Regions from separate parts of the Paenibacillus sp. FSL K6-0108 genome, predicted to be linked through region 2. Evidence: riboswitches for the same ligand, from Rfam matches in the RefSeq annotation. Region 2 holds a riboswitch; each other region holds the start of a gene.
The links. Region 2 has a riboswitch for thiamine pyrophosphate ahead of MHB49_RS05165 (ECF transporter S component). Riboswitches for the same ligand answer to the same signal wherever they lie in the genome.
Positions count from the first base shown of each region.

Region 1 (4,219 bases), 260 kb from region 2:
CATCGGTACCCAGGTCTCTTCACGATTCGCACCATATCCATGGCTGAATATGATCGTTTTGTTTGCATTATCATCAGCTGGAATATACCAGCCTTGCATCGTCCGACTGCCGTCTGCTGCCGGAAACGTGATATCTTGATACTTCATATTTTTCGCCTGCATGGGATTGGAGAAAACAGGCGCTACGGTTGGATTGGATAACACCCAGGCAATATAACCGTGTAGTGCAATGAAACAAAAGAGCAGAAAAAATACAACGGAGAGCAGCAACGCCACGACAATATGTTTGAACCGGATCAGCCTCGGTGATAACGAAGAAGGCAGATCGGACACTTTCGTTTGCAGCGGGGCTTCGCTCTGGGATGTCGGATACATGATTGCCCCTCCTTTAAAAATCAAATGAAGATAACAACGAGACGAACAGAGCGGATAAATGATTTTTCTGACTACATATGAAGCAAAATCTTAATTTAATATATCTTTATCGTATGTTCCAATATAGTCAAAGTCAATTGATTGAGGCCATTTGTTACGCAATTGTTATATAGTTCTGAAGATATATGGGTATCATTTCCTTAGGGTGCAAAATGCAGGGGATTCTAATTTATAAAAAGAAAATATTTACAATTATTCCTGCCCTAAATGGCGCTTTTTGGTTTACAGATGAGACCGTTTCTCATATAATTTATGTAACCAAGTTTCATGTGATGAAACATGAGGAGGGCAACTTGCCATGGAAGACCGAAAGCTAACCGTCCGGGCTGTGGAACGGGCGCTGGATATATTATTGTGTTTTACCACCCGCAGTGATCTGGGACTCACGGAAATTGCCAGTCAGATCGGTCTGCACAAAAGTACAGTCCATCGTTTGATGGCTACCTTGGAGGACAAAGGGTTCGTGATCAGGGATGCAGCCACCGAGAAATATCGACTCGGCATACGCATCTGGGAACTGTCTGCCCATATGTCTCGCAGCGATGATCCGGCCATTTTGCTTCTTCCTGCAATGGAGCGGCTCAGAGATCGACTGGGTGAAACGGTGAGCTTATACCTGAGAGACGGTAGTGAGCGGATTCGGATTCAAGCCGTGCAGAGTGATCAGGCGATTCGTCGTGTGGCTCCGGTGGGCGTCAGACTACCTTTATCCGTGGGAGCGTCGAGCAAAGTGCTGATGGCTTTTGCCACCGAAGAGGACCGCGAAGATCTGATGAATGGACCGGAATGGCCTGTATTTATTGATCCCGCAGTATATTTGGCACAGATGAAAGACATTCTGGAATATGGCTACGCAACAAGTTACGAGGAACGTGAACCGGGAGCCGCGGCCGTATCTGTACCGATCATGGATCGAAAAGGCAACATTGCTGCTGCCCTGTCCGTATCTGGGCCTGTTAGTCGCCTCTCGCAGGAGACGTTGCATGAATACGCACCTGTGCTGAAGGAAGCTGCTGCGCAGATGGGACTTATGTTATCCTGATTTTATATTCTGGAATATAAAGGTTGTTTTTATGTTTCGGTTGCGCTACTCTGTAATGGAGGGCCCAAATGGGTCAGCAGAATTGCATATGAATCTGCGGCTACGATGCTGCAACTTGTTAACGTTACTGGGGGAGTCCGAATTGTCCGGACTGAGACGGAATCGCATGAGATTCCGGACCCTTTGCACCTGATCTGGATCATACCAGCGTAGGGAAGTAATCGGCGATACGACCACGAACACCATATGATGTAACTTATGGATATGGATAGCTCCACCAAGGAGTCTCTATAAGGTACGTTATTGGTGATGGACATAAGCCGGTTCCCTTGGGAACCGGCTTTTTTATACAGTAAACAGGCAGAAGCCGGTGCCAGAGATGCTTTTGGATGAGAGCGGGGAGCCGATGGCGGGCATGGGGCGAAGACCTTTTGCTTCGACTGTCTGTATTACTTGAATTGCATGTCCCTATATTCTGTCGTATGGTCGCTCTATCTTTTTCTATGTTGTGGATGATTTGGTCTTGTGCACAGGCAGTACAATCCAGGCAACCACCAATGAGGAGGAGACAAGAGCGATGAGCACAGGGAATCAAACGGGACAAGAAGCGATGGGACAGGACAAACAGGATCAGCAGTTGGCAAAGGAAAAAGGTACGGCCGGACGGGTTCAGCCCTTCCCGGGCAGCCGTAAAGTGTACATTCAGGGCTCGCGACCGGACATTGCCGTACCGGAGCGTGAAATTGCCCTTCATGACACGAACACTCCCCAAGGGGTGGAGCATAACGAACCGCTGCGTGTCTACGATACGAGCGGACCGATGACCGATCCCGGATTTCATGCCGACATCCGGGCAGGACTGCCAGCGCTTCGTACCCGCTGGATTACGGAGCGTGAAGATGTTGAAGCCTATCAGGGACGAACGGTAAAACCGGAGGATAACGGCTTGAAACCGGGAGGGAAGCGAGCTGGAGCCGAGGTGTATCCGGGCTTGCGTGGCAAACCATTGCGAGCACAGGCAGGGCGCTGTGTGACCCAGATGCATTATGCACGGCAGGGACTGATCACACCGGAGATGGAGTTCGCCGCCATTCGTGAGGGCGTAGAGCCGGAGTTTGTGCGACAGGAGCTGGCGAGCGGCAGGGCGATCCTGCCGTCAAACATCAATCACCCGGAGAGTGAGCCGATGCTGATCGGGCGTCATTTTCATGTGAAGATCAATGCGAACATCGGAAACTCTGCGGTATCCTCCTCCATCGAGGAAGAGGTGGAGAAGATGACTTGGGCGGTACGCTGGGGTTCGGATACGGTGATGGATCTCTCCACAGGCAAGGATATTCATACGACCCGCGAATGGATCATCCGCAATTCTCCTGTGCCGATCGGAACAGTACCGCTCTATCAGGCGCTGGAGAAGGTCAATGGGGAAGCCGAAGCACTGACCTGGGATTTGTATCGTGACACGCTCATAGAGCAGGCAGAGCAGGGTGTGGACTATTTTACGATCCATGCAGGCGTGCTGCTTCGTTATATTCCGATGACCGCCAAACGTATGACGGGCATTGTGTCTCGGGGTGGGTCCATTATGGCAGCATGGTGTCTTGCGCATCATCAGGAGAATTTTCTGTATACCCATTTTGAAGAAATCTGCGAGATTATGAAAAGGTATGACGTGGCATTCTCGCTCGGAGACGGACTGCGCCCTGGAAGCATCTACGATGCGAATGATGAAGCCCAGATGGCGGAACTGGCTACGCTTGGTGAACTAACACAAATCGCCTGGAAGCATGATGTGCAGGTGATGATTGAAGGTCCGGGACATGTGCCGATGCACAAGATCAAGGAGAATGTCGATCTGCAAATGGAGATTTGCAAGGAGGCGCCGTTCTATACGCTGGGTCCTCTGACAACCGATATTGCACCAGGATATGACCATATTACCTCGGCAATTGGGGCTGCGATGATCGGCTGGTTCGGTACGTCGATGCTCTGTTATGTTACGCCAAAAGAACATCTGGGCCTGCCCAACAAGGATGATGTGCGGGAAGGGGTAATCGCCTACAAAATCGCTGCACATGCCGCTGATCTGGCGAAAGGTCACCCACGTGCCCAGCTGCGGGACGATGCGCTGTCCAAGGCACGGTTCGAGTTCCGCTGGCGCGACCAGTTCAACCTGTCGCTGGACCCGGAACGTGCGCTGTCCTACCACGATGAGACGTTGCCAGCCGAAGGGGCCAAGGAAGCTCATTTCTGCTCCATGTGCGGGCCGAAATTTTGCAGCATGCGTATTACGCAGGATATTCGTGCTTTTGCGGCAGACAAAGGCTTGTCCGAGAATGAGGCCGTGGCAGCGGGCATGCAGGAAAAGGCAGAAGAATACCGGACACGCCCTTAGGCGTCGTTACAGCCCAATCTGGGCGGCCTGACATGGTGAATAGCCGTTCCTTTCCGTGATTGCGGAGAAGAGCGGCCTCTTACTTGGTATGTGGTCCGCACACTTAACTTCGAAGGACAAGGATAACGACACAACATATTTTATCAGTTATAGGTTGATTGTCTCTCAGATGTTTAATAAAATGAATATAAGTGAAAAACAAATAAGAGTAGCCAGGCCAATGGCTACTCCTGCACAGCATTTGCGGTAGGTATTCCTCCAAGTGCAGCATAGTTCAGACGAAGTGACCTGTCAGGCCGTCAACCTGTGGCGGGTCACTTCTTTTTACGGTCGATGTATGTCAGGAG
Region 1 covers NZ_CP150288.1:825,906-830,124, forward strand. Annotated here, with positions in the region: gene MHB49_RS04020 (alpha/beta hydrolase) at 1-375, opposite strand, end outside; gene MHB49_RS04025 (IclR family transcriptional regulator) at 734-1,477, shown strand; TPP riboswitch at 1,597-1,710, shown strand; gene thiC (phosphomethylpyrimidine synthase ThiC) at 2,088-3,872, shown strand.
Region 1: another riboswitch for thiamine pyrophosphate. It lies ahead of thiC (phosphomethylpyrimidine synthase ThiC); the one in region 2 lies ahead of MHB49_RS05165 (ECF transporter S component).

Region 2 (4,219 bases):
ACGCAATATTAAGACAATGATGTCCGTGAGCGAATAAAAAGGAATAAAGCTAAAAAGGGATGTCCCCCGGTATGTTATTCATCACGGGGGACATCCCTTTTGTTGTTGCATTCAGAAGAAGCATAATTTGCCCACCTGCGCCGATACAAAGGTCTCTATAGCTTGGGAGTGGCCATCCAATTTACTGTTCTTCCGGAACTTCAACGATCACTTTACCTTTCTCAGGGGTAATGGAACCCGCATGGATAGAGCCAGAATTGTTCATGATCTCGTAGGCAGTCTCTTCAAGCATACGAGAATACTTAAATGATACGAGTGTTTGACCCTTTACGGAAGGGCGAGTCCCTGCTTCAGCAACGGGTTTGGTTTTGATAAAAAACAGATCACCGATGGTTCCGGCATCTTTACCGATATTAGCCTGCCATTTCAGCAGGGCGTTTTCATTTTTAATGGTGTAATAACTGATCAGATCGTTATCTTCAACAATGAAGAAACTTTCCTTTTTGCCTTGTTCAAAAATGTATTGAATGGATGAATCCACTGGACCCAAAGGGTTGCGAATCTCCAGGCGTGCTTGTCCCAGTTCAGAGAAGCGTGGCAAATGAAGCGCAGCTTCACGCGCCACAGTCAGATCAGCACTACTGTAGTCTTTGACCACCGCAGCATTCGTGGTGTAGATATAGGCTTCCTTGGCCGTCTGGTTCCAGCGAACCTGTGCCCCAAAGGCTTCGCCGATGGCACGGAGCGGAAGCATGGCTTTGCCATTCACCAGAATGGGAGCGGTCGACAACGTCGCATTCTGACCGTTTTTCTTCATTGTTTTGCTGTTGGGTATAAGAACATATTTGTCGCTGCCTGTGCTGATGCTAACCTGTTTGGTTTTGTTATTGTAGCCAAACGTATAGTCCCCGAGGAATTGAAGTTCAGTCAATGCTACGTACGTTATACCCTGCTTTATAACCACATCATATTGAGCTTGTACATTGTTAATATAGGCTGTCGGTTTGTGTGTTGTTGCTGCTTCCGCCACAGTGGATGACAGCAGTGCAGGTGCCGTACCCGCAGTGAGAATCGAAGCGACAAGGATCATTTTCCACTTTTTTTGCTGCCAGGCAGTATTGGTTTGTTTCATCATTATCAATCTCCCTTCTTGTATACCAAACGGACTATTTGATCCAAATGTTGCATAGTATTGTAAAGTACACCATAGGATGTCTTCTTTCATTTACCCAAAATACAGCGTAATGATTTTTCCGGGATTGTCACAAATACCCATGTGTTGTAAAGTAGAAGCAATGAAATAAGTGAACCGGGAGCTCAATGAAGTTGGGCTGAGAGAGCGGCCTTGTGCCGCTGACCGTATATCTGATCTGGGTAATGCCAGCGTAGAGAACATGAATTTGCGATGTGCAATGGTAAGTGATAAGGGATAGAACATAAATGTCAGCGTTTCTTGGGTGCAGCGGGATTTTTCTGATGTAACGGGGATGGTGTCGTTTGTTGTCTCCTTTCTCTATATCTGCCTAATGCGTAGCATCGTGAGAATTGTAAACTGTGCGTATGGCCTGCCTGGGAACCGGGGAGGCTTTTTTGTTTGTTTTATTATTTATTTTAAATCAAGGGAAACAGAGGAAGGAAGTTGAGAACATGTCAACAGCAGTGGGTAGCAACAGATTGAAGTTAACCGATATTTTGGTAACGATTGTGATTGCAGTGGTCTTCGGGGTGATCTACAAAATATGGGGACCTACATACGATCTGATGAAGCCATTCGGCGTTCATGCGGAGCAGATGATTTACGGCATGTGGTTTATGGCGGGCACCTTTGCCTTTGTAATCATTCGGAAGCCAGGTGTAGCCATTCTGGCAGAAGTTGCGGCATCCACGGTGAGTGCTTTTCTCGGAAGTGAGTGGGGCATGTCCACACTGGTATATGGGCTGCTGCAAGGGCTGGGTGCAGAGATTTTCTTCGCCGCATTTCTGTATCGGAAAAGCAATCTGTTCGTCACCTGCCTTGCGGCTATTGGTGCAGCGGCGGCTTCGCTTGTACTGGATTATCAGTACGGGTACATTGATTCCCTCTCGGCTTGGAACTATACACTGTTTATCGGATTCCGCTTCATTGGCAGTATTCTGATTGCAGGTGTATTCGCCTATTATCTCGCCAAAGCGCTGGAGCTTACAGGTGTAACACGATCCCTCAGACCAGTGTCGAAGCAGGATTATGAGGCGCTGGACTAGATGAATGAAGTGGAGAAAGTGCAAGCGGTAGGTGTTACGAATCTAAGATGTAAGTTCCCGGGAGAGAAGGCCTTGGTGTTCCAAGGCTTGTCTCTCTCTGTGCGTCAAGGGGAGAAAGTGTTGTTGCTTGGACCAAGCGGCTCTGGCAAATCAACTTTGCTGCAAATTCTGAGCGGTCTGATTCCACGGTCTGTGGAGATTCCGATGAAATGTGATGACATTCAGGTACCTGAGCAGCCGGGTATTGTTTTTCAAGACCCGGATACCCAGTTCTGTATGTCATATACGGATGAAGAGATTGCTTTTGTACTGGAAAACCGAAATATTTCACGTGAGCAGATGCCTAAACTTATCAAGCGATACCTGGAACAGGTCGGGTTATCTTTTGAACATAATCGTACACTCATTCAATCGATGTCTCAGGGGATGAAGCAGCGTCTTGCGATGGCTTCGATTCTGGCCATGGAGCCAGACGTACTCTTCCTGGATGAACCAACGGCACTGTTGGATGATGAAGGAACCTCTCAGGTGTGGGAAACGGTGAAACAGATTGCACAGGACAAAACACTCATTATCGTAGAACATAAAATTAATGAAATTGTCGAATGGGTAGACCGAATCATCGTATTGTCGCCTGAAGGAAAAATTGTGGCAGATGGCCCGGCAAATCAGGTGTTTACAGATGAGCGGAATATGCTTAGGGAATACGGAATCTGGTATCCGGGGGTCTGGGAAGAACGAGGACAGACGAAAGCACAGATGTTGGTCACAGGAGAGTTTATTCGTTATGGGGCTATTGAAAGTGAAAGTATGGATAACAAGGAGGGGCGAGCTTCTGCGCTGCCCCAACCAGCCTTGGAAATGCAGCAATTCACCGGATGGCGCGGAAAAACACCGTTCATTCAGGTGGAGCAGGCCAAGGTATGGCACGGAGATTGGGTGGGGATTGTCGGGGCTAACGGGGCAGGTAAAAGTTCATTATTACTGTCCATGATGAATATCCTGAAAACGACAGGCCATTATGTTGTGGAAGGACAATCGGCCGGAAAAACCGAGCAGCTTGCAGATCGCATTGCCTTTGTATTCCAGAATCCTGAATTTCAATTCGTGACAAATTCAGTCCGTGATGAAGTGGGATTTTCCTTGCTGAGCGGAAAGCTAACTGCCGAAGAAAGAGGTATGCGAACCGATCATATGCTGGAGCAATTCGGATTGACAGACCTGTCGGGGCGGCATCCCTACCAATTGTCGATGGGACAGAAACGCCGATTGAGTGTAACATCAGCGCTGGTAAGGGAACAGCGTATTTTGTTACTGGATGAACCTACCTTTGGACAGGATGCGCGCAATACCTTTGCCATGTTATCACAGCTGGAGCGGTTGCGGCGTGAAGGAACCGCTATTGTGATGGTTACGCATGATCGTGAAATCGTGAACAGGTATTGCAACCGAATCTGGACGGTGGATGAGGGGAGGTTAACCGATGCAGCTCTCGTTTCCTCATCGTGAGACCTGGCTTCACGCGGTGAATCCGGGGTTGAAAATGATTTTCCTGACATTGCTGTTTGTCTTCGTCATTCTTGTTCACAATCTGAATGTAATGGCGAATGTGGCAGTTATCATGCTGTTATTGCTGGGCTGGACAGGTCACCCATGGCCCAGACTATTGCTGTATGCGTCTCCGTTCATTCTGGTATTTATATCAACTTCCACAGGGATGATCATGTTTGGTAAAGGGGAAACCACCTGGTTTCAGTGGGGATTGATTCATATTACCGAAGAGAGCTTCTATCGTGGGTTACATTTGGGGTTTCGTTCTCTAAGTATGGCGGCAGCTGGACTGTTATTTGGCCTGACGACCAAACCTGTTCGGCTCTTTTATTCCCTCATGCAGCAGTGGAGACTCCCACCTAAGTATGCCTATAGCTTTCTTGCGGCTATGCGCATGATTCCGATTTTGCTGGATGAATTCCAGACG
Region 2 covers NZ_CP150288.1:1,084,881-1,089,099, forward strand. Annotated here, with positions in the region: gene MHB49_RS05155 (pectate lyase) at 1-12, shown strand, start outside; gene MHB49_RS05160 (copper amine oxidase N-terminal domain-containing protein) at 182-1,135, opposite strand; TPP riboswitch at 1,299-1,409, shown strand; gene MHB49_RS05165 (ECF transporter S component) at 1,648-2,241, shown strand; gene MHB49_RS05170 (ABC transporter ATP-binding protein) at 2,242-3,750, shown strand; gene MHB49_RS05175 (energy-coupling factor transporter transmembrane component T family protein) at 3,725-4,219, shown strand, end outside.

Region 3 (4,219 bases), 3.5 Mb from region 2:
CTTTTATCATATCACAAAGACCCGAAGCCCGAGCAAGTTCAGCAATTCGCACAGCTTCCTCTGCCGTTGAAGCACCAGCTGTATTGGGAAGCAGCGTATACCTTTTTAAGTCCAATGTGTCCAGAAAATGCTGTTTGTTCCGATCCTCCAGATTCAAACGCCGAACTGCAAATGTTAATACTTCCGTACCTGAAGCTTCAACCGCCTGGCTTTGCACTTCCAAGTCCGAAAATTTGCCTGTACCCAAAAGCAATCTGGACTCAAATGTATAATTTCCAATCCTCAACATAGTTCAACCGCCTCCCACAAAATGTACAATTTCAATTCGATCTCCGTCTTTTATTGCCGTTGTCTCATGATATTCACGTGTTAAAATTTGCCGATTCAATTCAACCACGACGGTTTTAACTTGCAAATTAAATGATTGGAGCAATTTGTCCACACGATCTATGCTATCTTCAATTTGCATGGTTTGTCCGTTGACAATGATATTCACTGAGTATCTCCTTTCGGTTCATACGATTTGGACTAAGATCCTGAATTCCCAACTCTTCAGAAGTTTTACCGTAGATCAAATCAGCCATTAAGCTGCCCGTAATCGCACTAAGCAGTATGCCATTACGATAGTGTCCAAAAGCAGCGAATAAGCCGGGAATACTATCACAAGCCCCTATATAGGGCAATCCATCCGGGGTCGAAGGTCTAACTCCTGCCCATGCCCGAAGAAAATGCGCTTCCTTCATGCCAGGTACCCAGCTTGTCGCAGCAGTAAGCAATTTCTGAATGCCTTGAACTGAGACTTTTGTATCTGTTTTTCCAGGAAGGCTGGTTGCACCGAGCCACACTTCTCCATTGGCTTTGGGCACAATATATATATCCTCTGCATAGACCGTTTTGTCAGGTCTGAAACCAACATGATGGGGTGAGAACTGCACCGCTGCAATTTCACCCTTCACAGGCAAAACAGGTAAACCAATGTCCACTTGTTTCATCAACTCATCTCCATGTAACCCTGTTGCAACAATGACATTCTTCGATGTCATCGTTCCTATTGAAGTCTTGATTCCCTGCACTCCGTTGAAATCCGTATGCAAGCGGACATCCTGAACACCTTCCACCACCCTTGCTCCCATGGCTTGGGCCGATCTGACATAAGCCTGAGTTAGATGGACAGGAAGAACTTCGCTCTCGGAAGGTCTGTAATATGCACCGTACGTATTCCTGTTCAACCATGACGCTTCCTGTTGAACAGCGACACGATCCCACCAAATGGGTTTTTCAGAGAAATTCGAAGATCGGCTATTTTTGTAATCGCTGACCTCACTGTATGAACGAAAAGGAGTAATAAAACCACTCTGTTGCAGCCCCATATCTACTCCGCTAAGCGAACTGATTCGTTCCTTTTGCTCATGAAGCAGCGCTTTGCTTTGCCGTGCAAGCTTCGCCATCACAGCATGAGTGAATTCCTCACTGTCAGCAGCAAGCATTCCGGCGGCTGCGCTGGAAGTTCCCCCGGCAATTCGCGCACGCTCAACCAGAAGAACGTCATGGCCTCGGGTTGCGAGTTCACATGCGATGGCACATCCGATAACTCCTCCGCCTACAATAATGGTTTCTGCATGCAGTTTTCCTCGAATTTCGGTTCCAGCTTTTCTCATGGGTACCGTTCCTGGATGAAAATTTGAACGATTCCCACTTCTATTTTTTGCTTCCTCACTCATGATCTCATCTCCTTGATTCGGCGTACTACTCTGAATACACGATCGCCTGCCGCAATGAAGCTGCGGCCAGTTCTGGCCTATCGTTCGTCCAAATCGTTGAAATCACAGCCGCTCCTCTGGCACCAGCAGTCCGAATGGCAGCAATATGCTCAGGTCCAATCCCGCCAATCGCGATCACCGGAATCGAAACATTGGAGCACACCTCAGCCAATGCACTAAGCCCTCTAGGTTCACAATTTGGTTTACTACTTGAATGATAGACATGCCCATAGAAGAGATAGTCCGCACCACGTTCTTCAGCAACTTTTGCTTCTTCCAGCGAATGAACCGATATCCCTAAGCGGGGCCGATCGACTATCCTCAACACATCCTTATCATAGCGGCGAATAACTGCTTGACCCCAATGCACACCACCAAACAAAGCATGTTGATCCAGCTGATCTAGGCCGTTCATAACAATTCGATTAGATGGAACACCTTGTGTTTTTAAATTTTGTGCCCAATCCATCTGCTGCTCAGGGTTCAGCTTTTTTTCCCGAATGTGGATATAATCGACCCACCTCCAAATATCCTTAGCTGTATTCAGGAAAGAGTCCCTATCTCCTGTACCTGATGAAACCACATGCAGTTCGAATGATTGTGTTTTTACATGTTTGTGGAAGTTTGCCGTCCTGTTCACCCTCCTCTTGCATGATTTAAGCCGATCTAAAACAACAAAAAAAGCCACTCCCGTAGGGAGTGGCCACGAATTTAAAATTCATGAATCAACTAAATGACTGTTGCATGCAATTACTCTATACATAACGCATAACCCACTATGAAACCATCCATAGTCGCAACGTAGTATACCTGGAAACCGCATGATTCATCTTGCAGGCAATATCGCAAAATCATCGATAACACCCTTTGTCATTAGCTGAAAACGCGCCACTTCCCTACGCTGGTATGATCCAGATCAGGTGCAAAGGGTCCGGAATCGCATTCTTCCATCTCAGCCGCGTCGTGCGGCCCCCCTAGTGTTCATATGAAGCTGAAGCCTATGTTACCATAGACTCCATTTTTTGTCACCGTACTTTTATTATATTCATTCATATCCCTAGTAAAAGGAAATATGGTTTTCGAAGTTGGTGTACTTGTGGGAAGAATAGCTCAAAGAAACTATTGTTTCTCAGACCAAGCTTCAACATCCCACGTTTTGGTAACCCAACCTTCATAGAATTCAGGTTCATGGGATACGAGCAGTACGGTACCCTTGAATTCTTGCAAGGCACGTTTCAGTTCCGCCTTGGCCGTCACATCCAAATGGTTTGTAGGCTCATCGAACAATATCCAATTGCTTTCACGCATCAGAAGTTTACACAAACGAACTTTAGCTTGTTCACCACCACTAAGTGCGTTAAGTGGACGGGTGATATGCTCATTTTTCAATCCGCAGCGTGCAAGATGGCCTCGAACTTCATTCTGTGTCAGATGAGAAAATTCATTCCACACATCTTCAATTGGGGTAATATTACCTGCACGTACTTCCTGTTCGAAATAGGCTGTTTCCAAATAGTCACCCAAGAAGGTCTTTCCGCTGATTGGCGGGATTTTACCCAAAATAGTTTTGAGCAGTGTGGATTTACCTACACCGTTACAGCCAACAATGGCAATTTTCTCACCACGCTCAATCGTCATCGTCATTTTGGGCAATAAGGCATACGTATACCCTATTTCAAAATCAATGCCCTCAAAGACGGTTTTACTACTCGCCCGGGCATCCTTGAATTTGAATGTGGGTTTGGCCGCTTCGTCTGGACGATCAATCCGTTCAATCTTGCCGAGCTGCTTTTCACGGCTCTTGGCACGACCGGAAGTGGAAGCGCGGGCTTTGTTCCGCTGAATGAAATCTTCCTGCTTCTTGATATATTCCTGCTGTTTCTCATAAGCATCAATATGCTGCGCCTTATTCATGTCGGCCATTTCAAGGAATTTGTTATAGTTCGCTGAATAACGCGTCAATTTGGCAAATTCCAAATGATAAATAACGTTAACGACCTCATTCATAAACTCCGTATCATGCGAAATCAGAATAAACGCATACGGATAATCCTTCAGGTAACGTGTCAGCCATTCAATGTGTTCTACATCAAGGTAGTTCGTCGGCTCATCCAGCAGAAGTGCTGTAGGTTTCTCCAGTAAAAGCTTGGCAAGCAATACCTTTGTACGCTGACCACCACTAAGCGCGGCCACGTCACGATCCAGACCGATGGCGGACAAGCCAAGACCATTTGCCATCTCTTCTACTTTCACATCAATCAGATAAAAATCACCTTGCTCCAATTGTTCCTGAATGTCACCCATTTCTTCCAGCAACGATTCGAGCTTATCTGCATCGGCGTCTGCCATCTGATCGGTGATGGACATCATTTCTTTCTCCAGCTCAAGCAATGGCAGGAACGCATCCTTCAACACATCACGAATCGTTTTTCCAGGCGTGAGCTTGGTATGCTGATCCA
Region 3 covers NZ_CP150288.1:4,623,404-4,627,622, forward strand. Annotated here, with positions in the region: gene MHB49_RS20745 (thiazole synthase) at 1-289, opposite strand, end outside; gene thiS (sulfur carrier protein ThiS) at 293-496, opposite strand; gene thiO (glycine oxidase ThiO) at 459-1,721, opposite strand; gene MHB49_RS20760 (thiamine phosphate synthase) at 1,747-2,400, opposite strand; TPP riboswitch at 2,637-2,746, opposite strand; gene MHB49_RS20765 (ABC-F family ATP-binding cassette domain-containing protein) at 2,880-4,219, opposite strand, start outside.
Region 3: another riboswitch for thiamine pyrophosphate. It lies ahead of MHB49_RS20760 (thiamine phosphate synthase); the one in region 2 lies ahead of MHB49_RS05165 (ECF transporter S component).